DNA from 4 places in the Ruegeria sp. CG4 genome. Region 2 is predicted to be linked to each of the others. Evidence: riboswitches for the same ligand, from Rfam matches in the RefSeq annotation. Region 2 holds a riboswitch; each other region holds the start of a gene.
The links. A riboswitch is a leader RNA that binds a small molecule or an ion and turns the genes downstream of it on or off. The one in region 2 is predicted to bind cobalamin.

Region 1 (7,628 bases), on a different contig from region 2:
GCCGGGCGTCCGACACCCGTTCGGCTGAAATGCTCGAAGCCATCCACCATGCCGAGACCGGACAGCGCATGTCGGCGGAACGCACACTGCTGGCGGCGCTTGACGGTTCCTGCGAGACACCGATCGCCGGCCTAGCCGAAATTCTGAATGGGCAACTTCGGCTGCGCGGAGAAGTCCTGCGCCCAGACGGGTCAGAATCAATCGCCGAGGATGTGACCGGAGATGTTGCAGACGGTGCGGAAATGGGTCGCCAGATGGCAGCGAGACTGCTGCAACAGGCCGGACCGGGCTTCTTCGACTGGAAAAAATGAAAAAAGTTTTAGCAATGTGAACTGCTTCACTGTGAGCCTCGAAGTTTATCGGCATTACAGTGACATACCGATCAGCAAGGCGGGTCAGTTTCGAAAGTATCGAAAGATTTTCTGGTTGCTGGTGTTTTAAGTGGTTTTCGAGGGGGCGAAACCGATTCCCGAACTCTGATCGGTAAGGGCCGCTGTCATAGCCTGACAGCGGCCCATTTTGTTTTGCGATCCTCACCAGCTAATACGATCAGAAAAAGTCAGCTCAATGACTGGCAGTCTGACAGAGTGAACGACTTCGAAATCGCGCCGGGCAACCTGCGGTATTCGGTGAAGCCCATTGCACCATAGTAGGACAACCCCCCGACATTGGTTTCCCCAATGGTGGCATCTATCGCAGGCAAGCCGACTTCCTGCGCAGCCCGCAAAGTGGATCTGAACAAGGCCCGTCCGATTCCCTGCCGGGCCGATGACGGGTTGATATGCGTGCCAATAATGCCCAGCCCCTCCGCGACCTTGTACGGATTGCCTGCAGTTGCAAGCTTCAAAGACTGGAACCCCAATACTGTTCCCCGGGGGTCGATGGCGACCGAACACCGGATCTGCTGAGGGTGGCAAAGATAATGCGACAGGCAAAGGCCGCATCCGATGGTTTGCTGCGTTGTCCGGCAAGAACAAGGGCCTTCAGAACGACGGCCAACCCCTCGGCATCGTCCGCAACGGCGGGGCGAATGGAATAGCTGCTCAATCTATGCCTGCAAGTTTTCCGTCATACACCGTGTGCATGCCGCTCTTCCAATTCACGGGCAAATTCGCTCAGGCGAATCTGAAACTGCCGGCGGAACCGCGATTGTCCCAGCTTCAGGGACTGAAGCAACAGGCGGGCCGGTAGTGACTTCGCAGCAAGCGACATTTCGACACTCAGCCGGGTTTTGCGTTGGGACAGGGCAAGAAAGTCAACCGATGTCACCCCTTTCATACCTTTGCTGGACATCTCAAAGCACATGCGGGACGGGGTATCGCAATCGGTCATCTGTATTTCGACCCGACGCGGTTTTCCCCGCAAATTGAAATCCGTCAGCCAAGTGGCACCAGTGGTTATCGGGGCCTGTTCGTTCAGTCGCCGTACTTCGACACCCCGGCGCATGGCCATCCGCTCGAACCGCTCAAAATCCGCGACCATGTCGAAAACCGCATCAATCGGGGCCTCGATATCTTCGCGCGCTGAAAACTGCATGTCCGCCCTCGGTGCCTTTGCCTTCGTTCAGTGTCTCGTCAGTCCAGAGTGTCTGCAAGCCAGTTTTGCAACAAGAAATGCGCAATGGCGCCTTTTCGGGCCGGCAACAAGACCGGATGCTCTCCGGAAAAAGCGCGCATCATTTCCGATTTGCTGACCCACATCGCGTCTTCGATCTCGACCGGATCAATTCTGAGTTCACGGGACAGGGCCTCACCCGCACAGCCGAACATCAACGAGGCCGGAAACGGCCACGGCTGGCTGGCCAGATAGTGAACGGCACCAACCGGCACGCCTGCCTCTTCCATTACTTCGCGCCGCACGGCGGCTTCCAGCGTTTCACCCGGTTCGACAAATCCCGCAAGCAGCGAGTACATGCCTTCGGGCCAACCCGGAGACCGGCCCATCAGGACCGAGTTTCCATGGGTAATCAGCATGATCACCACAGGGTCGGTGCGCGGAAAATGCTGCCCGCCACAAGTGGGGCAGCTGCGCTGCCACCCCGCCTGTGCAATTTCACTGGCAGCCCCGCAACGCGCACAGAACCGGTGCGTTTCATGCCAGCCGATCACGGCCTTGGCCGCTGCTGCAAGCTCGGCATCGCGGGCGCTCAGCCGCGTCATGATCCGGCGCAATTCGGCAAACACGTACCCGTCCGGCAGGTCCGGATGCTGCTGCTCGGACCGGTCTACAAAAGCACCGATATCCGACAAATCCTGCCCATCCGCCGACCAGTCCGATATATCCGCCGCAAAAATCGGTGCATCGTCTTCACGAAGGCCCAGAAATACCGGGGCTTCCACAACCCCTCCGGGACCTTCGCGCACCAGGCTATGTGCCGTCGCAACCAATCCAAGCCGGTCCAGATCTTCGCCCTGCACCAATATCTTGCCACGCCAGACCAGCAGGCATTCGGCGCGTGGATCAGTTTTCATCTGTTCCAGCCTGTCCGAATCTCCCCGGAGATGCGCTGCGCGATCCAGGCCCGAGCCGCCAAATGTCACTGTCTCCGCGTTTTTCATTTAATATCCTCAGTGTGTTGCGCACAGGGCTGCCACGACTGCCGAGTTGTTGCAATGCCAATTCATGAACACTGGGACGTGGCAATGCCGCTGAATGGTCCCACCGGCGCCAAGTTATTTGCACTTACTCATTCTTTTAGTGAACATGGCTTAGATTGAATTGCCCAAAGTAGAAAATTGCACCCGACCACTGTTTCATCTCAGAGCCAACATATTTCAGCCGGTCGCATTCGGATTTTGGCCACGACCGATCTGCACATGAATCTGACAGGGTTCGACTATCACGCCGATGAACCGGATCCGGCGCGGGGCTTCACCCGAACGGCCAGTCTGATCCGCGCTGCCAGAGAAGAAGCGCAGAAAGACGGAGCACTGGTATTCCTGTTCGACAACGGAGATGCCCTTCAGGGAACGCCGTTTGGCGATTGGGCGGCAGAGCAGACTGATGACAACCACGTGTTGATGCAGGCCTTCCGGGAACTTGGCTATGACGCAATCGGACTGGGCAACCATGATTTCGACTTTGGCCTGCAGACGCTGAATCGTATTCTGGACGGCGCACCGTGCCCGGTGATTTGCAGCAATGCCCGGCAATTGACCGCCGGGGCCAAATGGAATGACCGCGCAATACTAGAACGCTCTCTTCTGGTTGACGGCGTCGAAACCCCGTTTCGTCTGGGTCTTTTGTCGATCCTGCCGCCGCAAACGGCGCAATGGAATGCGCACCGGGTTCAGGATGTGGTGGTGTTCGAAGATATTCTGGAGGCCGCGCAAAAGACGGTCGAGGCCCTGCGCACGGACGGCAGCGATGTGATTGTCGCGCTGGCGCATTCGGGCCTTGGACCTTCGGAACCCGCGCGCGGATTGGAGAACGCCGTCATACCGCTGGCCGCGATCGACGGGATCGACGCCATTGTTGCAGGCCATACGCATCTCACACTTCCCGGCAAGGATCACGAAGGGCTGGATCATACGGACGCAACCCGGGGGCATGTACATAGCAAACCGGTTGTCATGCCTGGCGTCGCAGGGACGCATCTTGGCATCATTGACCTGCATGTGCAGAAAACATCTGCCGGGCGATGGAAGGTTGTCGGGCAGCAGGTTAAGCTGCCGCCTGTTCTCTCCCGGCACGGGAACGGAGCGGTATCCGAAGACCCCGGAATGCGGCATCTGTTCAGTTACGGCCACGAAGAAACCCGTGCGCTGGCCTCAAGACCCGTGGGCCACACCGGTCAAAGCCTGCACAGCTATTTCAGCTTTTGCGCACCAGATCGGGGCCTCGCGCTGGTCGCCAGCGCCCAGGCAGCGGCATTGAACCTCCATCTGGACGAAGACCTACGGGGGCTTCCACTGTTGTCCGCTGTTTCGCCCTGCAAGTTCGGAGGCCGCGCGGGACCGCGTTCCTACACGGATGTACCGCCCGGAAAGGTTCGGTTACGCAATGTTTCGGATCTTCATTCTTTCCCGAATGAACTGCGCGCCGTGCTTGTCACCGGCGATATGGTCCGTGACTGGCTTGAAATGTCGGCGGGCATTTTCAATCAGGTGGATGAAGGAGCTGTCCGCACTCTGACCGATGAAACACGGGCCGGGCATAACTTCGATGTGCTGTTCGGCCTGACCTATCGGATCGATCTTTCCCAGCCGGCGCGTTTTGATTCTTACGGAATGCTGGTCGATCCCGCCGCAAACCGTGTTCGCGAGATTTGCTGTGATGGAATCCCTATTGAACCCACCCAGAAATTCGTTGTGGCCCTGAACAGTTACCGGGCCAGCGGCGGCGGACACTTCCCTGTTGCGCATCAGGCCCGGCAGATCAATATGCCGACCTTACCCATCAGGGACGTCCTGCGCGACTATCTTTCGGGGGGATTACCGGGCGACCCGCTTGAATCTGCGCCCTTCCCCTTCAGCCTTGTCCGGCTTCCCGGCCACGCTTCGATTCTGAAAACCGGGCCGGGAGCACGGGCGCATCTTTCCGAACTGGACGCATACGATCCGCATGTGCTGGGGCATGACCCGGAAGGCTTTCTGCGGATCAGACTGTCACTCTGACGGGTTGTCTTCCTGGCGCAACTTCCCTATATCGACGATTGAGAGGTTGGCGCGGGCGAGCGCCTCGCCAACCTGGTCAGGTCCGGAAGGAAGCAGCCACAACGAGCCCCGCTTGGGTCGATGTCCAACCTCTCACTTCATCCCGCAATCGTCACATCTTTCCGGTCGGAACGGAATTGCTGCTCCGTAGACTCGATCAACCTCGGCCAGACCGCTTTGTTTTTGCGCGCAAAAACACCAATGTGGCCAATGGATTTCAGCCCGAAATCCTTTGGTTCAAGCACATGACGGTTGGCGTCCGGGCCGTATAGCTCGGCCAGCCTCCATACCGCATTATCAGGCACCATCTGGTCGTCCGAAATCGCAAAAAGGTCGACCGGACCACCGGCCCGCGGCCAGGTCGCTGCGGGCAGGCTTTGGCCAATTTCAGGCAGATAGCTGTTCGGCGAGGTGCACCATTTTCGCCATTGCCAGTAGACCTTTGACGGCAGGTCCGAACCAAACCCAATGGCCTTGCCGGGCAGATACCCCAGCATATGAACTGCAAAAGGCGCATGCCCGTACCAGAAGATTCCGGCCAGCCCCCTGTAGGGCCAGGGATGATCCGACAACGTAACCAGGCCTGAACACACACAAATCATCCGGTCGATCTGATCCACATCCGATTGCAATGGCTCAAGCATACCCCCCAGCGAATGACCAATGGTCCACTGCCGCGCACTTGGGAATCGCCGTCGCATCTCGGCCCGGGCCGCGGGAATATCGATCAGCGCCCAATCGGACATGGTGACACGCGAATCCTTCAGACGCCCCGATAACGATTTTCCGAAATCGCGGTAATCATAGGTCAGACAGGCAATGCCCTGCTCTTCCGCCAGCCACCGGGCAAAATGCTGATAATAGTCCTGGGGAACGCCGGTCGCGCTGTTCAGAACAACTACGATATCAGGCGCTGCAACAGGCAGGTACAGGCGACCCGACAGCATAGCCGTCCCGGAGGGAAATCGTATGTCTTCGGTCAAGACCTGTTCCTGTATGTCCAACATATCATGCTCCGCTCTCAACTGAACAGTTCAGTTCACCTATCTGTCAGGCCAGTCGCCCGCTCAAGTCAACCCGGTGCAAACATGACCAAACGTCCGCTTTCCCGACCACGCATCGGACCAAATGCCTCGGCCCGCGCAATGCGCTTGACTCGGGGACCCGGCAACCGCTAGCGATGAGGAGATGGTTTCCGCGCCCTTTAAGGGGCCGGGATGAAAAGGGAACACGGTGCGGTTCTGTCTGGCATTGCCGGAAGGAACCAAGGCCGAGACTGCCCCCGCAACTGTAAGCGGTGAGCAATGCCGAAACACCACTGGCCGAAAGGCTGGGAAGGTCGGCAAAGCGATGACCCGCAAGTCAGGAGACCTGCCATCGATACTGAAACCGAAACTCGGGCGGGGTGTCCGGGCAGGTCCTGATGGCATAGCCCCGTCACACCTGATCCTTGCCCCGCGCCGCGCGCGGAGGGCGCATTATGAACTGGAAGACAAGGACACACGAATTTTCTGCCACTGTGTGCCAGCGCACCGGCAAACCCTGTCCGGCACTGGCGCAAATGGCGCGGGCTCTGACGCGCGCCGTGGCAAGCGCCGGCCCGGCCGCAACCCCGCAATTCGCCATTGAAGGCAGCAGCGAGCTTGCCCATTGCCCCGAAGGGTGCATGGCCCGATTCCACGCGCGGCCAGACAAAATCCGGGTGTTTTGCGGAACGAATGAGGAAACTCCGGGCGACAGGTTGGAGGATTATGCAGACATGATGTTCTGCGCAGAGTTCCGTGCGCTGCCGTCCGCAATTCTGTCGGACCCGCCCTGCGCCATGCTTGAAGCTTCGGCCCTGGCAGGTCGCCAAGTGGCGGCCCAGGCCGGACATTTGTCGGCCTAAGCTACGGGTCCGCGCTGGCCGGAATCAATTGCGTGGCCCATGCCAGTTGTGCATCTGTTTCAACCGCACAGGGCCGCACCGCCCTCAACCGTTTCAGGGCTGCACCCGGTTGCTCGCCGCATTCGACCATCAGGCGCAACACCACCATTCCGGACCGGCCACAGCCGCCCCGGCAATGCACCAGAATGCGCCCGCCCCCTGACAGGGCATGGCGGACGGCCGCGCTTACATCGGGCCAGCGCGCGGTCACGGCGTCGGGGGGTGCACCGAAATCTTCGACCGGCAGATGGACCCAGCGGCAGGCGCGCGCCTGAATGTCGGTTCCGAAGTCACGCGCGCCGTCCTGCAGCATCTCGACTTCGGTCGTCATTGAAATGACAAGACCGGGCTTCCAGTCGGAAATCGCATTCAGGTCCTGGACATATTTACCCCCACGCCCCGGCATTGATGTCAGGGCCAGAGTACCTCCTCCGACCTGCAGCGCATGAATAATCATCTGAGACATGCAACGCGCCCTCCTTAATCGTTACGCACAAGAATCCGGTCAAAAATGCTTTCGCCTTCATTTTTACGCGCATCCCGAAGCATTCCCAAATGAATTTCGCGAACCGGCTGTGGACGCAGGCGGCGGCGCACTCTACGCTGCACTTCTGATACGAATCCGACAGAGCAGAAATGACCGACACGCCAAGCCCCGCTTATCAGGTTCTTGCCCGCAAATACCGCCCGGAAACCTTTGCCGACCTGGTTGGTCAGGATGCCATGGTGCGCACCCTGAAAAACGCGTTCGAGGCAGACCGGATCGCGCAGGCCTTCATCATGACCGGCATCCGCGGCACCGGCAAAACGACGACGGCGCGGATCATCGCCAAGGGCATGAACTGCATCGGCCCCGATGGCGACGGCAAACCGACGACCGAACCCTGCGGCCAATGCGAACATTGCGTGGCGATCATGGAAGGCCGCCATGTCGACGTGATGGAGATGGACGCCGCCAGCCGCACCGGCGTGAACGACATCCGCGAGATCATAGACAGCGTCCGCTATCGTGCCGCCAGCGCACGCTACAAGATCTATATCATCGA
Region 2 (7,628 bases):
CGGCCCTGATCGCCCTGATCCAGGCGGCCTCGGCGCGGGGCGTCGATATCCTGTGTGACGACGACGAGATTTCGATCGGCCACGGGGTCGGAAGCCAGACCTGGGCCTGGAACGCTCTGCCTGCGCCTGATGAAGTCGAGTGGGACGCCTTGCACAACATCCCCGTCGCCTTCATCACCGGAACCAATGGCAAGACCACAACGACCCGGCTGCTTGAGGCGATCGCCCGGGCGGCGGGCAAGGTTGCCGGGCTGACCTCGACAGAGTTTGTCCGCGTCGGCGACGACATCCTCGACCGTGGTGATTATTCCGGCCCCGGCGGAGCGCGCATGCTGCTGCGCGACCGGCGGCTTGAAGTCGCCTGTCTGGAGGTTGCCCGTGGTGGAATCCTGCGCCGGGGTCTTCCAACCCATGCCGCCTCGGCTGCGGCTGTCACAAATGTCGCCAATGATCATCTGGGTCAGTACGGCGTCAACACGGTTCCGGAGTTGGCGCAGGCCAAGTTCGCCGTGCATCGCACCCTTAAGAAAGATGGCGTTCTGGCCCTGAACGCGGATGACCCCTTTGTCCGGGATGAGGCGCTGAACACGTCCTGCAGGATCTGGTGGTTCTCGCTGGACCAGAAAAACGCACTGATCCAACAATCCCGCGAGCAAGGACATTGTTGTGCCTTCCTGCGGGACGAGATGATCGTGTTCTTCGATGGCTTCTCGGAACAACCGGTGATTTCGGTTCACGATGTACCGCTCGCTATGGGCGGGGCCGCCAGGTACAATATTCTCAATGCAATGACTGCGCTGTGTCTGGCCCGCGCACTGGATATCCCGATGCAGGCCATTCGCGCTGGATTGTCCGGTTTCAAGCCAGACGCCAAGGACAATCCGGGCCGGTGCAACGAGTTTTCACATAACGGCGCCCGCGTCTTTGTCGATTTTGCGCATAACCCACATTCGGTCGCAGCAGTGTGCGAGGCTTTGTCCGGACTTCCGGCAAAGCGCCGCTTCATACTGCTAAGCCATGCCGGGGACCGGTCAAATCAGGACATCATCGATGTCACGCAAACGGCCTTGCGGTTCCAGCCGGATGTGGTCGTCGCTGCCGAGCTTGAGGGCTATCTGCGGGGACGCAACCTTGGTGAGATTCCAAAGCTGATTAAGCAGGCGGCAATGGACAAGGGTCTTAGGGATGAGCAGATCCTGAGCGCGCCTTCCCCGACCGAGGCGAGCAGGACAATACTGGATCAGATCGAACCGGGCGATCTTGCCCTGTTGCTGGTCCTGTCCGAGCGCGAGCAAGTCTTAAAATTGCTGGAAAACTGAACCCCTACGCTGAATCCGAGGACCTCGGGCGGTGAAACTCGAGCACCGCCCTGCCCAGCCCATCCGATTGTCCTGCCAATAATTCTGTATTGACGCATGCCCGGGTCTGAGGCACTTAGCTAGAAGATGGTTCCCGAAGGAAGACCCGAGGGATGAAAAGGGAATACGGTGCGGCCCTGAAGGCCAAGTCCGTAACTGCCCCCGCAACTGTAAGCGGTGAGCGACGCCAAACACCCACTGGCCGAATGGGCCGGGAAGGAAGGCCAAGCAAGGACCCGCGAGTCAGGAGACCTGCCATCAGTGTTCAACCAACCCGGGGCGGGGCGCCCTGGAAGGAGGCTTAGATGGCACGTCAGTCACGTGTTTACATGATCAGCACCTTCTGTCCGCGCTTGGCAACAAGTGGAGCGGACCATGTCAGACGCCACTGATCATATTCTCCTGATCTGTTCGGCATGCAACGGTGATTTGTCTGCGGACAAAATACGCTCTTCGTTGTCAGATGCGCTGCCGTCCGGGTTTGCCATTCGCACGGTCGATTGCATGGCCGGGTGTGCGCAGCCGACAACTGTTGGGTTTCAGGCCACCGGCAAAGCCCAATACCTGTTCGGCGACATCCGGACCCCGCATGACATCGCGGCCTTGGCCGAATTCGCATTGCAATATCAGAACAGTGCCGATGGATGGACCTGCGCGTCCGACAGGCCGAGCGCGCTTTTTGACAAAACCCTTTCCCGTTTGCCCCGAATGATTTTGGAGGAGCCTTCATGACGACCTCTGCATTTCTTGCCGTGCGTGACGTCGAATACTATGCGCTGAATGGTGATGTTCTGCTGCAAGCGGCGTCTTTTGAACTGGAAGAAGGCGCAATCCTTGCAATTGCCGGGCCGAACGGGGCCGGGAAGACGACGCTTCTGAACCTGTTGTGCGGCACAGCCGAACTGGCGCTGGGCGACGTTTTGATCAATGGGCGCACCCTGAAACACATGCCCGCCAACCAGCGCGCCCGAATGATCGCTGTTGTCAGCCAGCACGAGCTGCCGGATAGCAGATTGTCTTTGCGGGAATATGTGGCCTTGGGGCAAATCCCGATCCGGGCTGACCGGTCGAAAGAGGGCCACGCCGCCGAACTGGACAGGGTTTTGAACCTGACAGGTCTGAGTGATCTGGCGGAAAAACGAATGGGCGTACTTTCCGGGGGCGAACGTCAACGCGCGCATATCGCGCGCGCTCTGGCACAGAACCCTTCGCTTTTGTTTCTGGACGAACCGACAAACCATCTGGATCCCGACGCCAAGGGGCGGATGCTGTCGCTGGTTGCCGAGTTGGGCATCACGGTGGTCATGATCGTCCACGACCTCGTCATGATCCCTGAGTTTGCCACCCATGTGGCCATGATGAAATCCGCGCGGCTCACGGGCTTTGGTCCCGTGGCCGATGTGCTGACCTCGGACCAGGTCCGGGAAACCTTTGGCGTCGACTACCTGTACTTTCACCATGAGGGCCGCGTGATTCCGGCGCTGGATATCCGAAAAACCTCGGTCTCAAACTAACCCTAGGAGCATCTTTGAATGAAACAGATCTGGTCGGTGGTCCTGGCCACAGCCCTGGCAGGCGGTGCGTCGGCACAAGAAATTGCCGTCGACAATTGCGGCAAGCCGCTGGTTTTTGAAACTGCACCCGAGCGGATTGTCGTGCACGATATGAACATGACCGATATGGCCTTTGCGCTGGGTCTGCAGGACAAGATCGTCGGGCTGACCGGCATCACCGGATGGTACAAGACCAGCCCGGAATTCGATACGCTGCGCGGCGACATTCCCGAGCTTGCGCCCAAATACCCAACGGTCGAGAACCTTGTGGCCGTCGAACCCGATATGTTCTTCGCGGGCTGGTATTACGGGATGAAGCCGGGCGGAGACGTGACTCCTGACACGCTGGAACCCTTTGGCATCAAGACCTTGATCCTGTCCGAAAGCTGCGTGCATCTGGACAAGGACCGCCCCGAAGCCAGCATGAACCTGCTGTTTGATGACGTTCTGCGCCTGGGCCAGGTCATGCAGGTCGAAGACAAGGCGAAGGAACTGGTTGATGGTTGGAAAGAAGAACTGACCGAGATCGAAACCCGGACCGCCGATCTGCCCAAACCGCGCGTTTTCCTTCTAGATGGTCCCGCTGATGCGCCCTTCACCGCGGGCAAGTTTGCCATTCCCGATGCGATGATTTCCGCAGCGGGCGGTGAAAACGTGACCCATGACATGGATACAAGCTGGGGCCGCACCTCGTGGGAAACGGTGGCGGCCGCCAACCCCGAATTTCTGGTGCTGCTGGATTACCAGACCGGCAACGGCGCCGAGGATACCTTCAAATTTCTGCAGGAGCATCCGGTGATGTCCCAGACCGATGCCGTCAAGAACGAGGCCTGGATTGGCCTGCGGTACGAGGAACTGACCCCCGGACCGGCAAATATCGAGGCGATCCTGAAAATGGCGCAGGCCATGCATCCGGATCTCAACTGATATGGGCCGACTTGGCCTGACACTTCTGCTGGGGGCGGTCGTTCTGGCCGCCCTTTTGCTGATCTCAACCATCTACGGCACCACATCCATTCCGGTTTCCGACACGTTCACCGCTGTCTTGCTGGGAACCGGTCTGAGTGACGGGGACATGTCGCCTTTGCACCGGATCGTGTTTGATTTGCGCCTGCCGCGCGCCCTGTTCGCGGCCGTAATCGGCGCCGGGTTGGGCATCGTCGGCGTGGTCCTGCAAACCACAACGCGCAACGATCTTGCTGATCCGTTCCTGTTCGGCCTGTCCTCGGGTGCGGCGGCCGGCGCCGTGTTTGTGATCACCGTGACCGGCGACGTGCTGGGCTTTTGGACCCTGCCGTTGGCCGCGTTCTGCGGCGGGCTTGTGGCGTCGGGCATCGTGCTGGCGCTGGTTCACGGTTTACGCACAAGCGCGCCCGAAAAACTGATCCTGGCCGGGCTTGCGGTTTCGTTCCTGTTCTCGGCCATCACCAATTACCTGATTTTTGCAGGCGACAGCCGCGCCGCGCATTCCGTGATTTTCTGGATGCTGGGCGGTCTGGGCCTGGCCCGCTGGGAGACGTTTCCGCTGGTCTGCGCAGGCCTGCTTTTGATCCTGAGCTTTTCTCTCTACCGCAGCCGCTGGCTCGACGCGCTGCTGACCGGCGATCTTACTGCCTCAACCCTCGGCGTACCCGTGCGCGGACTGCGGTTCAGCATGTTCTTTGTTGCGGCGCTGGCAACGGCGGTGTTCGTCTCGGTCGCTGGTGTCATCGGTTTCGTCGGTCTGATGGTCCCTCACATCGCCCGCGGAATCGCGGGGCCGCTGCATGGCCATCTGCTGCCGACCGCAGCTCTCGTCGGCGCGGCTTTGCTGACGGGCTCGGATATTATCAGCCGTTTGTTGCTGGCCCCGCAGGAATTGCCTGTCGGGATCGTGACAACCTCAATCGGATCGGCGTTCGTGTTCCTGCTCCTGTTCAGGACCAGAGCCCGCTGACCGGACCCTTTCCACCTTCCACCCAGGACGCAAGCAGCGGCTGGTGCGAACCATTTATGTGCCGCGCTTCCTCTGTGCATCTCTGACAAGTGCGGCGAGGCGATAGAACCCATGTGCCATCTTGGTATAGGGCATCAGCAGGAAGAAGGTCAGAACCGATCCCAGATGGATGGCCAGAAGTGCGGGCATCACTGTGGTCGAGCCGAGCACGTAGAGGACAAGGCCGCTGAGGCCAACAAACCCCAGCAGCAGGATAAAGCCCATTTCTCCGTCCCACGCGGAGGTGTCGCCAAGGTCACGATCCGATTTCTGCTTCAACATGACCATGCCGCCACAGCCGATGGTCAACAGGATACCGCCTGAGACGCCAAGCAGCTTGGGTAATGACCAGAATCCGTAGGGTGCATGCAGGCCAAAGCCGTAATGCATCGCTGTCGCAACCGAGGTTGAGGCAAAGCAAAGCAGGAACCCATACATGATCGCCTGATGCACGTGTCGGCGGGCGTGGCTGAACCGGTCTTCATCTTCGAAATTGCAGCCTTCGCCGTGGCCGGCGGCAAGATCCTGCATCGTCCCGGCGCGTTTGAACGCCGCTTTCAGATCGGCCCATTGGACTGACTTTCCGTCAACCGCACGCCAATAGCGGCGCAAGCTGATGGCGACGCTGAACAGCGGCAGCAGAAAGGCGGGCATAAAGATCGCCACCATCGCATTGTGGGAAAGAACCGCATAGAAACCTTCGCCGCCAGAAGACCCGATTGCCCGGATCGCCCAAAACAGCGCGGCAAAACCGAGGACCAGCGCAAGCGCAATTGCCCCTCCTTGGGTGTGGAAGCGACGCGCCAAAGGCTGGGGCCAAGCGAAGCTTTCCCAACTGTCCCGGCGCACTTCGGCCAAAGCAGCAGGCAGGTTCAGATCAAACTCGTGCGGGGCGGTGTACTGGCAGGCATAATAGCAACCCCTGCAATTGTGACAGAGGTTGGCAAGTTGTGTGATGTCGCCATCCGAGAACGCGTGCTCGGCGTGCAATGACGGGAAAACCGAGCAGTAACCCTCGCAATACCGGCAGGCATTGCAAATCTCGGCCTGACGGCGGGCTTCCTGTATCAGTTCAGTTTGCATAAGCGGCGGCCTCACGTCCTGCGATACGTCCGAAAACCGTTCCAATGGTCATGCCGAACCCGGCCAGATACCCCTGCCCCAGGATCGAGCCGGCCATGGTTTCCCCGGCCGCCCAAAGGTTCCTGATCTTGCCGTTAGGGGTCGAACACTGTGCCGTCTCGTCGACCTTGAGCCCCAGATAGGTGAAGGTCACACCGGTGCGCAGCGAGTAGCCATAGAACGGCGGTTCCGAGATTGGGCGGGCCCAGTTTGTCTTTGGTGGTGTCAGGCCGGATGTGGAAACTCCGTCCAGCTCGGTTGGATGGAAGCCGCTAACGTCGCCACAGGCGGCATTGAATTCGGCGACCGTTGCCTTCAGCTTTCCGGCAGGCAAGTCCATTATGTCGGCCAGTTCATCCAGAGTATCAGCCTGAAGCGGCGGGAAAACAGACGGCATGAACAGGTTCAGCGATTTGGCGTCGATGATCACGTAGCCCACCTGTTCCGGCTGAGCTGCCACCAGACGACCCCAGATCGCGTAACGCTTGGGCCAGACATCCTCGCCCTCGTCATAGAACCGCTCGGCGTTCTTGTTCACGACGATGGAGAACGGCACGCAGTCAAGACGGGTGACAATGCCACCGTCAAACTTGGGCGCGCGTCCGTCGATCGCAACGGCGTGGCATTGGGTCGGGTCGCCGACATTCTCGACACCCTGATCCAACAGATCGGCCAGCACCACACCGCGATTATAGGGCGTTCCACGGATCAGGAAGTTTTGCGCCGCCGGTCCCCAGGCACGGGTCAGCCAATCGGTGTCGGCCTGAAACCCGCCCGAGGCGACAATGACGGCCTTCGGTGCGATGCGGTGGGACTGCCCCTCGTGGGTATAGTCGACCCATTCGACCCTGTCGCTATTCAGTTCCAGATGGGTGACGGCAGCCTCGTACAGCACTTCAACACCCAGCCCTGCCGCTGTCCTGTAATACGCATTGACCAGAGACTTGCCACCACCCATGAAAAACGCATTTGTTCGCGCCAGCGACAGGGTCCCCGAAAGCGACGGCTGGAACCGGACCCCGTGTTCTTCCATCCATGGCAGGCATTCCTCGGAAGTGCGGATCGCCAGCCGCGCGAGACGCTCGTCAGTTTGTCCGTCGGTCACCTTCAAAAGATCGGACAGGTATTCGTCCTCGCCATACGCTTCGACAAGCGGACCCAGAGGGCCCGAATGCATACAGCGAAAGTTGCGGGTGTGGCGCGAGTTTCCACCGCGATAGGGTTTCGGCGCAGCCTCCAGGATCAGAACACGGGCGCCCGCCTCGGCTGCCGTCATCGCGGCGCAGAGGGCGGCATTTCCCCCGCCGATCACTGCAATATCATAAGCTTCGGTTTGAGGTGCCATTTCCGGTTGTCCTATTGGCCTTGATCGCTGGTGCGATCTCGTTCCTGCAATGCGCGAATGCGCATGCGTTGCGCAGCCTGGATATGCGCTCGCATTTCCGTCTCGGCCGCCGCCCCGTCACGTATTTTGAGGGCGGCCATGATACGGCGATGTTCGGCCACAGCAGCCTCAGCCCGATCGCTGTCCAGCAGTTGCGATGGGCCAAGGATCAACAAAGCCTTTTGCAAGGACAGCATGGATTTTGCCAGAAACCGGTTCTTGGCCGCATCCAGTAG
Region 3 (7,628 bases), on a different contig from region 2:
TGTCGGACTGTCGGTTCCGGGAATGCCTTTCGGCTCACCTGGCATGGGACCGGAAAGCGAACGCGAAGCTTTTGACGTCTTCCTGATCCGCAAGGATGGAACCACAGAGGTGTTCGCCAGCTACCCGGCGGCATGAAGTGCCGGTAGCGCTGGCGAGATCCTGAAAAACACGGCCCTCGCTTCTTCTGCCCGGTTTACGTGACATTCTTCACGGCAAACCAGTTGATCCGCGACTTCGCGCCTGCCTTGTCCTATCGGGCAAGTTCCAGCCTACGGTGAAAAAATACCTGCGTCCGCAAAGCCTGATGACCGGCTTTGCGGACAAAACCGACATCACGGTCGCCGTATCAACCGCAGCATTTGTCGCCCGCCTGAATTGGCGGGCATGGGGCCGATCCGTAGGAACAGTAGACGCAGCAATCGCCGGGAAGTGGCTTCAGGACTTTTCCGCAAGATGTGCATTCGTAGAACCACTGGCACGCATCTGTTGGCATCGTTTCAGGTCTTGAATGTCCACATTCCGGGCAGATGATCGTGCTGACAAGGTTCGGGCGTTCTTCACTCATGGCGTCACATTAAGGTTATCAGGAAATCATTTATTCGGATTTCGTTGAGTACGATAACCCAAGCGATAGTCGTCAACGCAAAACTGCCTGTCAGCCACCATTTGAGGCGGTCGAGTGAACCATGGCGGTACGCGACGATGCCAGAGAGAAGCAGCAGGGCCGTCGAACCGCCGAGCACGCAATAACTCGCGGCGGCGATCTTGCCAAATACGGCCAGCCAGCTCCCTCCCAAGCCAAGTAAAATCAAGGCCATCGGCAAGATGCAGCAGGTCGCAACGCCAAATGCGGTAAACGATCTAAGAAAACTCGCCCCTACAAATTTGCTCATAGTCAGCTTTCTCCGACTTTGACGATCTTGGGCGGAAGCCGGTTCGGCTTCCTCGATTTTTGCTTCGTGCGGTTTGCGAAATTCGACATCATGACCGACAATATGCATCCTGTAGTGGCTACAGGTTCAAGGGAAAGGTCATCACATGATTGCGATTGGCGAAGTGGCGAGATTGACCGGCCTGTCGATCGAGACGATCCGCTACTACGAACGGGAAGGCATAGTCGAGAAAGCCGGTCGAACCGCCTCGGGGCGCCGCGCTTACACGGAACGGGAAATATCCGAGCTCAGATTCATCAAACGCTGCCGCGATCTTGGCTTTACTATTCAGGATGCATGTGCACTTCGCGAATTGTCCAAAGCGCCGGAGCAAGCCTGTCGTGACGCCGAAGGCGTCGCAACAAGACACCTCGACAACGTTAGGTCAAAAATCGCCGCTCTCCAACGGCTGGAGCAAGCATTGGTAGAACTTGTGCAGACCTGTGCTGAAGGAGAAGCAGCATGCCCCCTGCTAACGGCGTTGCTCAACGAGCCTGTCGTCAAAGATGTCATTAGCGGCCATTAATTGCAGCGCCCGGAAAAACCGAAACTGCCTATCCCAGTTTGTGGAGGAGCGGCTTCATTGTCCCAGTATTTCGTAACCTTAAACGATGACGGCCGATCTCTGTTGTATATTTGTTGAATGAGAGAATTGCGATCAGCTTACCCTCTAAGTCGCTCTGTTAGCTATGCCGGACTGGTGATGGCGTGGATGCTCTGATGCTGTCAACTAAGGAAGAAATACCAAAGAATCTGCAAATTTTTGCCGCTTTACCCCTAGAGGCTAAGAAGTTGTTGCAATGCCTCAAAGCACATGAAGGCTTGGAATGAAATACATTGGCCCGGGAAGTTTGGATACCTCAGAGGAACGAGCATGGAGAAGGCAGATATGACAAATCCCACTTTAGTTCAGGGAATGTTATCGAAAAACCTGCTGGGTTATCTCCCAATGATCTGTTTTATATGCAGCTTTTTTGTGTCTGCCGCTACATCGCAAGCCTCTGAGCTTCCCTTGATCAAACTAGATAGAGAAATGCGAGCGCCGTCGGGTGCCAAATCACTATGCAAAGACTACTCGTGGGCGTGCGCGAGCGCTCGTAGTTCTGGTCTGTCCGTGGCACAAGAAAATCAGATCGTTAAAACGATCAACACGCGCGTCAATCGGAGAATCCGTGCCGTTTCGGATCAAAGCCAATATGGGACAAAGGAATACTGGACACTGCCGACGCAAGGGTCAGGAGATTGCGAAGACTTCGCTTTGCAAAAGAAGTTTGAACTTGTGCAGAATGGTTTGGATCCTACGAAGCTACTAATTGCGACTGTCTTGGACACCAATCGCAATGGCCATGCTGTTCTAGTCTATCGCTCGAGTGAAGGCGATTTGGTTCTGGACAATGTTACCAACAGGATCAAAACGTGGAAGGAAACGAGGTATCTTTTCCTAAGAATACAGGACCCACTACACCCTGACCGTTGGGTGCAGGTTTCTAGCGGCTAAACCGTTGGGTAAACATTGGTTGCCTCTCGCAATTGATGTCACGACCTGCATTGTTCTGGGCGCATATTTGAGTTTCGTTGCTCCGTCCGACTCGTCCATCTGCTTGTGTTTGCACCATTGCGTGTGAACGAATTCGATCCGCGCGCCAGATATCTCCGAGGTGTTGTATTGGCCCACCGCTGGGATTCCGCAAGCCATACACGTAGACAATGGGCGCGTTTCCGCAGCGAAACCTTCCATTTGACCTGCTCAGATTGGGGTATCTCCGTCAAGTAAAGGCCACTGGGTCGAGCGCATTACGGCGACGATATCGAACGCCTGATTAGGACGACCATGGAGGCCGTTCATCTACTTTAGGGAAGAACGCAATCATCCCCCAAGGATAAGGGGAAATGCGACGGCTCCGGCACTGCGTCGATGACATTGGAGGAGTTCGAAGACTGGCTGCACCCGGAGATATGCCGTTATCACAACACCCGTCACAGCGGGTTGCGGCGAGCACCGATGGCAGCTTGGGCGATCCTCAGTTCTGGTGACGCAGACAGAAAAGTTTTTGATGCCTAGGCGTTTCGCATCAGCGAACTTTCTTTTGAATGTCGTCAGTTGGCGCGACGCATTCAGTCCCATGATCGGTCGTGGTAACGATCAAGCACGAACCCCGCTATATGTCCCGGATCTGGACTGTAAATGACGATAGAACGAACCTAGTTACGCGCTACAAGAACCTGTCGCGTCCCAGAATTCACCTTGGGAGGCGCGGTGCGCGCGGACCTGAAAATAGGCGTGTAATGGCGAGCCGATCCCGGAGGCAATGCTGTTTCAGATTATTGAAGAACAAAGATGTTTCGCGTGAGCTGTTCCACTTCATCGCCTACCACCTGCTTCAGCTCAATCTCACATAGAAACTTGGAAATCTCTTCGTCTGATGGTTGCTTCTTCGCTCTGCCAAATCCCCGTCTCGCACTCGGTGTATTTGCATAGTTTTAGAGGGCTAGGGCTAATGTGTGCTTGTTGCTCGAGTATAGACTCTTTTCCAGATTTAGAGTCAAAACAGGTATTGAAACCGAGCTAACAACCGACCAGCAAATATGAAATCTCAGATGGAAGTTCTCGATCAAGGATCAGCCTGACGCATGTGCCTGCCTACCCTCACGCTTTGCAGAACCTGCCGCGACGCGGATTCCACCCTTTATAATCAGCTAGCCGCAACGCTGGAGGCATCGGGGGTGCAAGCCGAGTTGCAGCAAGTAGATTGCATGTCCGGTTGTCGCCGACCACAGACGTTGGCGGTGCGACAAAGCGGCAAGACCGCCTATCTGTTCGGAGAGATTACTGCAGTCGATCTTCCGGACATAATGATTTTCATGCGGATGTATGAGGACAGTACTGACGGCGACTTCGCTGACGCCAGGAAGCTAGGTAAGCTACGTTTCAAGGCGATTGCACGTATACCGGCACAAAAAAGATAGCCCACATGCAACTTGCCGGCCAAAACTCCGGTGTGGAGTTTTCAGCTTACAGTTTGTGTTTTTCGACTTAGCCTTCTGCACTTAGCGGCTAAAATCTAAACCAATCCTGCCATTACTTAAGATTAACCGCTGCAGAATGCTATGATGTCGCTTTCGTACTTGACGGAACGCAGCACTATGGAAGAATAAAGGCTTCTACGGTGTCCAAAGGTGCTTACGCACTGGGACTGAAACGGGAATGAGGACGGTGCATTAAACTACTGCACTGAAGCCTTGACCGCCCCCGCGACTGTGAGCGGCGAGCGGCCTTCCAATACCACTGGCGTAATGGCGCCGGGAAGGGGGAAGTCTGCTGTGACCTGCGAGTCAGGAGACCGGCCGTAGAATGGACACAACTTATGCCGTCGGGTGTGACGGTGAGGAGGATTAAAATGACGACAAAAACGATCAAGGCATCCGCCGCTGGCGCATCCTTTCTGCCTGCAGTATTCGCCGTGGTTCTGGGTCTGGGGATCATTACCGTGACTGGCCATGTTCAGGCTTCTGGCCTGCATGACGCGGCTCATGATGTGCGCCACGCAACTGGCTTCCCCTGCCACTAAGACAATGTTCAGTCGTATTCTGACCAGCGGCTTGTTCGCTGGTGCTGCAGCGGGGCTGATTGCCGCCCTTCTGCAGTTGTATTTCGTGCAGCCCGTGCTACTTCACGCCGAGCTCTATGAAGGCGGCGACCTGGTACATTTTGGCGCTGATCCGGTAACTGCGCATCCCGACCTGCCCGGCATGTTCGCCGAGCCGATGCGCGATGGTCTCAGCATTATCTTCACCACGCTTACGTACACTGGTTATGCGCTAGTCCTGGCGGCTTTGATGTCGGTAGCCGAACGTCAGGGGCATGAAATCAACGGCCGCACCGGCCTGCTTTGGGGTCTTGCGGGCTTTGTCGCCTTCCACTTTGCTCCTGGCTTGTCGCTGGCTCCAGAAGTTCCCGGAGTGGCGGCAGCAGATGTCGGAGAGCGTCAGATCTGGTGGACGGTCACCGTTGCCGCAGCCGGCGTGGCCATGTGGCTGATTGCCTTTGGAGGTAACCTGGTAAGCTACCTGATTGCGGCCGTGCTGCTAATGGTACCGCATATTATCGGGGCCCCTGAGCCCGACAGTTTCTCTGGGCCGGTTCCGACCGAGATCGGGGCGCTTTTTGCTGCCCGGGCCTTCGGCATCGGCATGGCCGCCTGGGCACTCTTGGGCAGTTTCACCGGCTACTTCTGGCAGACAGAAGGCAAGCGCGCAGGCGCTGCAGTCTGATCGCGCTCCTCCATTGCTACCCCGCTGGTTACACCGGCGGGGGCTTTCTTTATTGAGGATGACAAGATGTCCCGTTCTCTCGCTCTCTTTGCCATCGGACTTGTCTTTGGCGGCGGTGCTGGCTTTGTGATTGCCGCCAGCAGCGGTAGCACCTTTGAGAGCCATGATCATACTGACCCGGCCCAACATGGCGGCAACATGGAGATGGCAGCGCACGACCACTCCGCGGCCACTAATCTACCTGCCGACAGCGACGCCCCCAGTGTGGCGATCCAGATGATTAAGGATCCTATGGCGGGCTGGAATCTGCGTGTGACACCGCAGAACTTTCGCTTTGCTCCGGAAAATGCTTCCTCGGCTGACGTTCCAGGCGAAGGTCACGCGCATGTTTATATCAACGGCGAAAAGCTGGGCCGCCTTTATGCCAATTGGTTACACCTTCCGTCGCTCCCCGATGGCAATGTTGAGGTAAAAGTTTCTCTCAATGGCAACAGCCACAGCCCTCTGATGGTTGAGGGTGTGCCCGTAGAGGCCAAAGTGACCGTCCAGCCTGACGGCGATGACTCCTGAGTGACATTCCTGGCTGAGAAGACAACTACGTGGGTTCAGCAGGTCAAAGCGGCAAGTACAGCGTGCGTGCGGGTTTTTGCCGCTCTGTATCCAAGAACAGACAAGCTGTTGCAAAGCACCGCAGAACATGAAGGCTTGCGATAGAGTACTCTTGGTCCGGCAGTTGCGGATGCACTGGAAAACTGAGCATGGGGAAGGCAGATATGACAAAACCCACTTTAGCTCAGGAACGGTTTTCGGAAAAGATACCGGTTTATCTATCGATAGCCGGTTTCATATGCAGTTACTTTGTCTCTACCGCTACATTGCAAGCCTCTGAGCTTCCCTTCATCGATCTTGATAGAAAGATTGAAGCGCCGTCGGGGGCCAAATCACTATGCAATGATTACTCTTGGGCGTGCGCGAAAACTCGTAGTTCTGGACTGTCCGAGGCGCAGGAAAAGCAGATCGTTAAAACGATCAACATGCGCGTCAATCGGAGGATTCGCGCCGTTTCGGATCAAAGCCAATATGGTACAAAGGAGTACTGGACCCTGCCGACACATGGATCAGGAGATTGCGAAGACTTCGCTTTGCAAAAGAAGTTTGAACTTGTGCAGAACGGTTTGGATCCTACGAAGCTACTAATTGCAACTGTCTTGGACACCAATCGCAGTGGCCATGCTGTTCTAGTCTATCGCTCGAGTGAAGGCGATTTGGTTCTGGACAATGTTACCAACAGGATCAAAACGTGGAAGGAAACAAAGTATCTATTCCTTCGAATACAGGACCCGATTCACCCTGACCGTTGGGTGCAGATTGCTAACGGCTAAAAGTAAATGTGGCGCGCCACAATAAGCACTGGCCCTTTAACTTCTGGTTCTTTGCGGCGTTCAGTTGAGGTCTCCGCTTTTTCTTTCGATCAGACTTTCACCGTGTAAGTAACCGGCCTGCGGCGGCAACACTGGAAAGCGCGATTTTGGCGCCGTTCACGATGCCCGGTTCGATATGCACTTTCTTTCTCCCAAAGCCTCACCCGGCGCCTAACGGTAGATCTCCTGACTCGCGACTGAACGCTCACGGAAATGGGTCATTTACGGAATTGGCACCATTGAGCTCACCGCGCCGATTCCCCGTCTTATTCCTTTGGCTTGCATCGCCGGAAATCGAAAACATGTAAGCCCAATTGGCCCGAAGCTGCGTATTTGAGCGTCAGGTGGAACAAGAGAATAAGATGTGTAACTTTGGTCATTCGCGGCACCACGCATGAGCTTACGCAGAGCGGACAAAGCTTACATTGAAGCATTGTCCGCGTAATCGCTCTAGATCTCCTATGCTCTGTCTGGCGGAAATCTGAAGTTCGAGAACATCGGTCTTTGGTGTAGCTGGCTGACAAACATCTTTTTAAATTCGAAGTGGTGTGGCAACGTTTCGCCATCCTGAAGAACTGCATGCTAGTGTACAGACTTCCACCATGAATCTCATAAGGAGAAGACATGCTAACGAAAATTCTAACGTCTGCATTTTTCTTTATTTTGCCCGCACTCAGTTTTGCTCAAACAGCTGAGCGCAGCGTTACCATCGAAGCCGACGCGACAGTTAAGTCAGTTGATCCGGACACTCGGCTCATCGTGCTGCAAAACTCAGAGACAGGTGAAGAAGAGACCATTCTTGCAGGACCGGAAGTCAAAAACTTCGATCAAATTGAAGAGGGTGACACAGTCAAAGCGATGTACACACTGGGGATGGCTGCAAGCATTGCTTTCCCTGGCGAGGTTGACAGTTTGGTTGAATTGGAAGGCCAGGCTGCAGAGGGATCAACACCGGGCATGGCTGCCGGAACAATGGTCACCTTGATTCTGACTTTTGTGTCC
Region 4 (7,628 bases), on a different contig from region 2:
GAAAGCGCAGGTGCCAATGCCGGTAAAACTCCATCGGAATGACGGCGGCGTCATGTGTCCAATGTTCGAACAGCGCCCTGTCCCGTTCATACAGGCGCTTCAGATGTGTGCTGCGATAGGTGGGCCTGCGCGAAAACAGGATCATGTCATGGGCGCGGGCCACGGTGTTGATACTGTCCAGCTGAACAAAACCAAGCCGTCGGATCAGGTCCAGAAGATCCGCGCCCTTTGCGCTGCCCGACGGGGTCTCGGACAGCAAGTGACGATCCATGAACACCGCACGCGCTGTCCGGTTGTCCAGTTTCGGCAGTGCCAAGACTCTAACGCCGCTTCAGTGTGTCGCCGTAGCTGATTTTTGGCGTCAGGGTCACGCGGGTTTCAATCTCGGCTTCCGGGTCGGCCAGCTGTGCCGCGATGATCCCCGCGGCCTGACGGCCGATTTCCAGCCGGCAGGCATCCATGGTTGCCAGTTTGCGGGGCAGACCTTGCAGCAATTCGACATTGTTGAACCCCGCCAGCCCGATTTGACCAGGGATGTCTATCCCCTGATCCAGCAGGTACAACAGTCCGCCAGCGCCGATCATATCATTGGAATAATACAGAAAATCCAGTTCCGGCGACCGTTCCAGCATCGCCTGCGTCATCTCGCGCCCCTTGGCCAGTGCTGAGCCGCCGGAATAGAACTCGCGATCCTCGATCTCGATCCCGTGTTTGCCCAGAACTTCGGTAAAGCCTTCGAAACGTTTGCGCGCGCGGTGGTCCAAAGGCATCTTGGTCCCCATGAAGCCGATATGCTGGTATCCGGCCTTCAGAATGGCCTGCGCCATTTCGCGGCCGGCACGGCGGTGCGAAATGCCGACCATCGCATCCACGGGTTTGCCGTCGGTATCCATGATTTCGACCACCGGAATGCCCGCGGAATCCAGCATCGCCCGGGCCGCTTCCGTGTGTTCCAGACCCGCGATGATCACGCCCGAAGGCCGCCACGAGAGCATCTCGTAAAGGACTTTTTCCTCTTTTTCCGGCAAATAATCGGTTACGCCGACCACTGGCTGCAATTCGGTGTCTTCCAGCACCTGATTGATGCCGGTCAGGACCTCGGGGAAGACCATGTTGGACAGTGACGGGATGATGACAGCGACCAGATTAACCCGGCTGGATGCCAGCGCACCCGCAATTTTGTTGGGCACGTATCCCAGCTCTTTCGCGGCGGCCAGAACCCGTGTTCGGGTCGCATCCGATACATCACCCCGATTGCGCAGGACCCTGCTGACCGTCATTTCGGATACCCCCGACGCTTCCGAGACATCGCGAAGGGTAAGCGGGCGTTTTGTTTCTGTGGTCACGAGGCACCTGCACTGTTGTTTTGTCCGATGGTAGCGTGAACACGGCGGCAAATACAACAACTCTGCTTCTGCATCGAGCGCTGGGCCGGTCGGACCTTTTGTGCATCGGAGCGACCCTACATATTTGCGGCGAGTTCAATTTTACACGCGAGTCAACGCCCGCAGTTTCAGGCCTAAAAATCTCAAGTCCGCGAACTGAACCGACGACTATTGAACGCGGAAAGATATCTAGGAAAATACACACACTCGCGGTGGCGCATACCAAACCGCGTAGCAAGCGCGAACATGCAATTTCTGATTTCGCAAATGGCCCATGCAACGCCGCAATCAATTGTTGACCGTGTCTTACATATTCTGGCATGAACGCGCCATGTTCGGTTCCGGGGACATCCTCGGAAGCAATAGGGAATGCAGTGCGGCACATTTCGCCAACTCTGCAACTGCCCCCGCAACTGTAGGCGGCGAGCGCGGCTGATAATGCCACTGGGATATCCCGGGAAGGTTAGTTTAGCGCTTTGACCCGCAAGTCAGGAGACCTGCCGAACATGCGCCCTTGGAAGGGGCGTTCATCATCGGCGACGGGGTGTGCGCCGGATCTGTTTGCCCGACAAGGCAGATGGCTTCGCGTTCCCCATCGTCAAAGCAGAATTGTGCCGGGGAAGGCGCGACGTGAGAAGGACTCGATTTGTGAAAAAACTGCTGGTGGCTGCAACGGCTGCTTTGGCGATGCCTGCATTGGCGCAGGCCCATTTCCTGCTGGAATATACCGACGACACGATGATCGAACGCCCCGGTGACGTTCCGGTCAAACTGGTTTTCTGGCACCCGTTTGAAGCTGGTCACGTGATGACCCTGGAAAGACCGGAAGAATTCTTTGTAATCCACAACGGTGAAAAAACCGATCTGATGGATACGCTGGAAGAAACCACTTTTGAAGGACCGGACAACATCGCCAAAGCGTTCCTGGGTTCAGTGCCGGTGAAACGCTCGGGTGACTATGTGGTGGTTACAGTTCCTGCGCCTTACTACGAAGAATCAGAGGATATCTATATCCAGCAGATCACCAAGGCTTACCTCAACCGAAACGAACTGCCGACCGACTGGGATCAGCCGCAGGGGCTGGCCACCGAGATTCTGCCGCTGAACAAGCCTTACAACATCATCGCCGGGTCAACCTTTACCGGTCGCGTGTTGAGCGAGGGACAGCCCGTCGCCGGCGCAGAAATCGAAATCGAGTACATCGCCGCAGCACCGGACATGACCGGCACCGGCGCGAAGGACGCCACCGTGTCCCCATTGCCGGGCGGCGCGTTGGTCGCGATTTCGGATGACAACGGATATTTCACTTTTGGTGTGCCAAAAGCCGGGTACTGGGGCTTCGCCGCTTTGGGCGTGGGTCCGGAAACCAAGCATGAAGGCAAAGAGCTGAGCCAGGATGCGGTCATCTGGATCCGCGCCTGGGATCTGGAGTAAGCCTGAATGCACATCGTCGACGGAGCCCTTTCAAACCCTGTCGTGATCGGCGGTGCGGTCGCCGCGGCTGGCGGGATCGCATTGGGCCTGAAATCGCTGGATCTGGATCGCATTCCCACGGCGGGCGTGTTGTCGGCCAGCTTTTTTGTCGCCTCGCTGATCCATGTGCCGATTGGCCCGTCGTCTGTGCATTTGATTCTGAACGGTCTGGCCGGGCTTCTGCTCGGCTGGGCCGCCTTTCCGGCCCTTTTTGTCGGCTTGCTGCTGCAAGCCGTGTTCTTCGGTTTTGGCGGATTGACCGTGCTGGGGATCAACACGGTGAATATCGCCCTTCCGGCGGTGTTGACCTGGATGATCTTTGGTCGTCTGATCGCACGTGGCTCACCTGTTCAGGGGGCGATCTGGGGCGGCATCGGCGGCGCGTTTTCGATCGCCGCCACGACGGCTTTTGTCGCGGTCTCGCTGGCGCTGTCCGGCGATGAGTTCCTGCCCGCTGCCAAGCTTGTCTTTTTCGCCCACATTCCCGTCATGGCTATCGAGGCCGTGCTGACAGGTTTTGCCGTTCTTCTGGCCCGCAAGGTCAAACCGGAACTTTTTGTAAAGGTTGCGTCCACATGAAACAGTTGATCCTTGTTTGTACGCTTGCTCTCGCCCCGCTCCCGGCTCTTGCGCATAAGGTTATTGCAGGCGTTTTTCCGGCAGGCGACGCAATCGAAGGCGAGCTGGGGTTTTCCAATGGCGATATGGCCGCAGACCAGGAGGTCATCGTCTATGGCCCCGACGGCTCTGAACTGGGACGCACAGTAACCGATACGGACGGTTTCTTTCTCTACAGCCCGACCAGAGCGGTGACTCATACATTCAAGGCAGATCTGGGTGCAGGGCACGTCGCCGAAGTTGCCATGCCGGCCGACGAAGTGGCCGAAATCATGGGGGTCGAAGCCGAGCTTTCTGAAACAGCCACGCCGGTCGCATCTGCGGATGGCGCGGCAGCGGTGACTGTGGCCTCGCTCTCGGATGAGGAACGCGCCGCCATCGCCAAAGCGGTGCGCGACGAAACCCGCCCACTGCGGCGCGAGATCGCCGCCTACCGCGAGCACAATGATCTGCAGAACATCTTGGGTGGTATTGGCTATATCATTGGTCTGTTCGGCATCGGCTTTTACCTGGCCGCGCGAAAAAAGATGGCCACCTGATGGCACATGCGCTGGAACCACAGGCCAAAACACTGGCCGAGGCAGGCAAAGCCGCCCATTTCGGGATGATCGGAGACTACGATCCCCGTATGCGCATCGTTTTGGCCTGCATCTTTGCCATCGTCACGGTTGCCCTCAACAGCATTCCGGCGCTGATCGGCGCTTTGTTCGTCTCGCTTGGGTTACTGGTGATGTCACGCTTGCCAGTCGGCCGGACCCTCAAGCGTATGGCCATGATGGACAGCTTCATCATCTTCATGCTGGTGTTGCTGCCATTCTCAATGCCCGGTGACGCGATGTTCACGGTTTTTGGCTTTCCGGCCAGTTGGCAGGGCCTTTGGAAAGCTGTCGAGATTGCACTGACGGCCAACGCGGTCATCCTTGCGCTGATGGTTCTGGTCGGAACGATGGAACCTGTGACGCTTGGACACGCTTTGCACAAGCTGCGCTGCCCCGAGGCGCTTGTGCACCTTTTGATGTTCACCATCCGCTACATCGAGGTGTTGCGGGAAGAATACCTGCGCCTGCGCGGCGCGATGAAGATCCGCGGATTTCGCCCCGGCACAAACTGGCACACCTACCGAAGCTTCGGGTATCTGGTCGGCATGATGCTGGTGCGCGCGATCGAACGGTCAGAGCGGATTCTGGCGGCGATGAAATGCCGGGGGTTTTCCGGGCGTCTTTTGTTGCTGCAGGACTTTAACATGACCCGACGCGATCACATGTTCGCCGCGATGCTGTGCACCGTTTGCCTTGGCCTGTTGTTCCTGGATTATCTATGACAATCCTCAAGCTTGAAGACATTTGTTTTGCGTACCCTGGCCAGCCACCAGTGCTGGACGGCGCTTCGCTGCAGCTTGAACCGGGGCAGCGCCTCTCGATTGCGGGCCCGAATGGCGCGGGAAAGTCTACCCTGTTTCGTATTGCCCTTGGCCTGCAAACACCAAGCGCCGGGCGCGTGACCGTCCTGGGAAAGGAAAGGCGCGTCGAGGCGGATTTTCACGAAGTCCGCCGTCAGGTCGGGCTGGTTTTTCAGGATCCTGATGATCAGCTGTTTTGTCCGACTGTGGCGGAAGACATCGCATTTGGTCCTCTCAACCTCGGGCGCAGCAAGTCCGAGGCGCTGGCCATCGTCGACAGAGTGCTTTCCGATCTGGATCTGTTAAACCTGCGTGATCGCATTACGCACAAGCTCTCTGGTGGAGAGAAGCGGCTTGTGACCCTTGCAACCGTTTTGGCGATGGAGCCGGAGGCGCTGCTTTTGGATGAGCCCACCAATGCGCTTGACGCCAAAAATGAAGCGCGACTTCTAGAGATTCTATGTGGCCTGCCGCAGGCAATTCTGCTGGTCAGCCACGCACCATCGTTTCGGGAAGCACTGGCACCAGACACGCTGGAACTGCGAAACGGGCGGATTATCAGCCCAAGTGAATGATCTGTTCGCACGAGGTATGCGAATGTCCGCGACGAAGTGCCGTCGTCAGGGAGCCTGCGCGTGCACGCGGTATGACCCGGGGGTCCGGCTGGTCCACTTTCGAAAGGCGCGGTGAAAATTCGCCGGAGCCGAAAACCCGGTGTCAAAGGCGATCTGTTCAATACTGAGCGTACTTTGCTGAAGCGCGCGGATGGCAATGTCGCGGCGCAGTGCATCCTTGATGTCCTGAAATGAAGTTCCTTCTTCTTTCAAACGCCTGTTCAAGGTCCGCGGCGTCATCTTCAGGGAACGCGCTGCATCGGGAAGCTGGCAGGTTTGCCATGTTGCGCCGTAGAGAAACGCGCGGACGCGAAGGCTGTTTGTATGTGCGCGCGAACCGGTAAAGATCCAGTCCAGCGGCGCGCGTTCAAGGAACACGGACGCCTCAGCCGAACTGCGGGTTACCGGGCGGGTGAACTGGCGCGGGTCGAAAAGGATACTCGTCTGCCGAGCGTCAAACTCGACCGCGCATGGGAAGACGACGGCGTAGTCGGCGGCAAATTCCGGGCGGGCAAAGGCAAAGCGAACGGCTTTTACCGGTGTTTCCGTTCCGCCAAGCCAGGACAAAAGCCCATGCGCCAGTTTCAGGATCAGCATGTGGCCGAAACGCTGCGGGCGGGTGTCGTCCGAATATGGGACCAACGCCAGTTCCACCGCGTCGGATTTGCTGTGCAAGTCCAGGTGGAAGTCATCCAGAAGCAGGTTCCAAAATGTCGAGAAACGATAAAGTGCCGAGGTCAGGCTGCTCGCTTCGCGTTGTACAGTCACCAGATGCTGCAGGGCGCGGGGCCGGATCGGACGGCTCCAGAGGCCCATCATTTCGTCCCCGGTTTCGGGCGCGGCAAGCTGATAAAGCCGGGCGATTTCATTCAGTGTGACGCGTTGAGAAGGTGCCATCGGGTTGGCCTGCAAGCCCGAACGCTCTAACAGCGATGTCATCTCAGCCGGAGTGCAACGGGACTTTAGCGCATCCAGCCAATCCTGGACAAATCCCGCCGATACAGTCGTCAGAGATATCGGGTCATGGCTGGTCATCTGAACCTCAGGTTGGCGTAATCGGATACCATTTTGTCAAGAAATGAGCTTATCGGCAAACCATTGGGCGGGTAGATGACGCGAAACCATAGTCGCCGCAGGGGAGCCTGGCATGTCCTATCAGCCGCCCGTACAGGATTTGATGTTTTGCATCGAACACTTGTCCCACTGGGAAAAGGTGTCCCGGGTGGAAGTGTATTCGGAATACGACCTGACGGATATTGGTGCCGCTCTCGAGGGATATGCCCGGTTCTGCAGCGAACAGATCGCGCCATTGTCACATATCGGGGACACGCTGGGCGCGCAGTTCGACAGTGGCCGCGTGTCGATGCCCGAAGGTGATGCGCAAGCTTACGCGCAGTTCGTCGAAATGGGGTGGCAGGCGCTGACCCATCCGGTGGAATATGGCGGGATGGGATTGCCGCGTGCCGTCGGCGCGGCTGCCGTTGAAATGCTGAATGCCGCTGATATGAGCTTTGGTCTTTGCCCGCTGCTGACCGACGGGGCGATTGAGGCGTTGCTGCTGACCGGTTCGGACGAACAGAAAGCCACCTATCTGGAACCGCTGATCGCAGGGCGCTGGTCCGGCACGATGAACCTGACCGAACCGCAGGCAGGCAGTGATCTGGGCCGCGTGGCGACCAGGGCGGCGCAGCGTGGGGATGGCAGCTACGGCGTCTCTGGCACCAAGATCTTCATCACATATGGCGCGCACGATCTGACCGAGAACATCATTCATCTGGTGCTGGCCCGCACACCTGACGCGCCTGCCGGGCCGAAGGGGCTGAGCCTGTTCATCGTTCCGCAAAAACTGGTGGGGCCGGATGGCACTCCGGGCGTCGAGAACACGGTCAATTGCATAAGCATCGAACACAAACTGGGCGTTCGTGCCAGCCCGACGGCGGTTCTGGAATACAAAGACGCCACCGGTTTCCTGATCGGCGAGGAAAACCGCGGACTGGAATACATGTTCATCATGATGAACGCCGCTCGGTTTTCTGTTGGGGTTCAGGGCATCGCGACCTCTGAACGGGCTTACCAACGCGCTCTGGCTTATGCGCGCGACCGGGTGCAGAGCCGTCCCGTGAATGGTCAGGCCAAAGA

Region 1: it holds a riboswitch for cobalamin, as region 2 does, so the genes downstream of both, ACR0J2_RS14740 (hypothetical protein) here and ACR0J2_RS09115 (DUF1636 family protein) in region 2, are expected to answer to the same signal.
Region 3: it holds a riboswitch for cobalamin, as region 2 does, so the genes downstream of both, ACR0J2_RS18125 (CbtB domain-containing protein) here and ACR0J2_RS09115 (DUF1636 family protein) in region 2, are expected to answer to the same signal.
Region 4: it holds a riboswitch for cobalamin, as region 2 does, so the genes downstream of both, ACR0J2_RS17435 (DUF4198 domain-containing protein) here and ACR0J2_RS09115 (DUF1636 family protein) in region 2, are expected to answer to the same signal.

The regions. Positions count from the first base shown of each region.
Region 1 covers NZ_JBQFRB010000005.1:171,648-179,275, reverse strand. Annotated here, with positions in the region: gene hemC (hydroxymethylbilane synthase) at 1-311, shown strand, start outside; gene ACR0J2_RS14775 (N-acetyltransferase family protein) at 560-847, opposite strand; gene ACR0J2_RS14770 (hypothetical protein) at 844-1,047, opposite strand; gene ACR0J2_RS14765 (SRPBCC family protein) at 1,069-1,536, opposite strand; gene nudC (NAD(+) diphosphatase) at 1,575-2,558, opposite strand; gene ACR0J2_RS14755 (bifunctional 2',3'-cyclic-nucleotide 2'-phosphodiesterase/3'-nucleotidase) at 2,736-4,616, shown strand; RNA gene ffs (signal recognition particle sRNA small type) at 4,656-4,754, shown strand; gene ACR0J2_RS14745 (alpha/beta hydrolase family protein) at 4,754-5,662, opposite strand; cobalamin riboswitch at 5,828-6,048, shown strand; gene ACR0J2_RS14740 (hypothetical protein) at 6,136-6,543, shown strand; gene ACR0J2_RS14735 (phosphatase domain-containing protein) at 6,545-7,048, opposite strand; gene ACR0J2_RS14730 (DNA polymerase III subunit gamma/tau) at 7,219-7,628, shown strand, end outside.
Region 2 covers NZ_JBQFRB010000002.1:542,258-549,885, forward strand. Annotated here, with positions in the region: gene ACR0J2_RS09110 (Mur ligase family protein) at 1-1,319, shown strand, start outside; cobalamin riboswitch at 1,430-1,632, shown strand; gene ACR0J2_RS09115 (DUF1636 family protein) at 1,734-2,090, shown strand; gene ACR0J2_RS09120 (ABC transporter ATP-binding protein) at 2,087-2,872, shown strand; gene ACR0J2_RS09125 (ABC transporter substrate-binding protein) at 2,891-3,838, shown strand; gene ACR0J2_RS09130 (iron ABC transporter permease) at 3,840-4,847, shown strand; gene tcuB (tricarballylate utilization 4Fe-4S protein TcuB) at 4,902-5,969, opposite strand; gene tcuA (FAD-dependent tricarballylate dehydrogenase TcuA) at 5,959-7,353, opposite strand; gene ACR0J2_RS09145 (GntR family transcriptional regulator) at 7,365-7,628, opposite strand, start outside.
Region 3 covers NZ_JBQFRB010000008.1:7,238-14,865, reverse strand. Annotated here, with positions in the region: gene ACR0J2_RS18155 (DUF411 domain-containing protein) at 1-136, shown strand, start outside; gene ACR0J2_RS18150 (GDCCVxC domain-containing (seleno)protein) at 348-566, opposite strand; gene ACR0J2_RS18145 (hypothetical protein) at 571-1,002, opposite strand; gene ACR0J2_RS18140 (MerR family transcriptional regulator) at 1,040-1,459, shown strand; gene ACR0J2_RS18135 (transglutaminase-like cysteine peptidase) at 1,808-2,431, shown strand; gene ACR0J2_RS18130 (DUF1636 family protein) at 3,565-3,900, shown strand; cobalamin riboswitch at 4,082-4,297, shown strand; gene ACR0J2_RS18125 (CbtB domain-containing protein) at 4,332-4,502, shown strand; gene ACR0J2_RS18120 (CbtA family protein) at 4,507-5,205, shown strand; gene ACR0J2_RS18115 (hypothetical protein) at 5,272-5,775, shown strand; gene ACR0J2_RS18110 (transglutaminase-like cysteine peptidase) at 5,979-6,587, shown strand; gene ACR0J2_RS18105 (hypothetical protein) at 7,251-7,628, shown strand, end outside.
Region 4 covers NZ_JBQFRB010000007.1:129,835-137,462, reverse strand. Annotated here, with positions in the region: gene ACR0J2_RS17445 (winged helix-turn-helix domain-containing protein) at 1-316, opposite strand, end outside; gene ACR0J2_RS17440 (LacI family DNA-binding transcriptional regulator) at 321-1,346, opposite strand; cobalamin riboswitch at 1,705-1,904, shown strand; gene ACR0J2_RS17435 (DUF4198 domain-containing protein) at 2,034-2,819, shown strand; gene cbiM (cobalt transporter CbiM) at 2,826-3,437, shown strand; gene ACR0J2_RS17425 (cobalt ABC transporter permease) at 3,434-4,015, shown strand; gene cbiQ (cobalt ECF transporter T component CbiQ) at 4,015-4,797, shown strand; gene ACR0J2_RS17415 (energy-coupling factor ABC transporter ATP-binding protein) at 4,794-5,450, shown strand; gene ACR0J2_RS17410 (AraC family transcriptional regulator) at 5,496-6,524, opposite strand; gene ACR0J2_RS17405 (acyl-CoA dehydrogenase family protein) at 6,637-7,628, shown strand, end outside.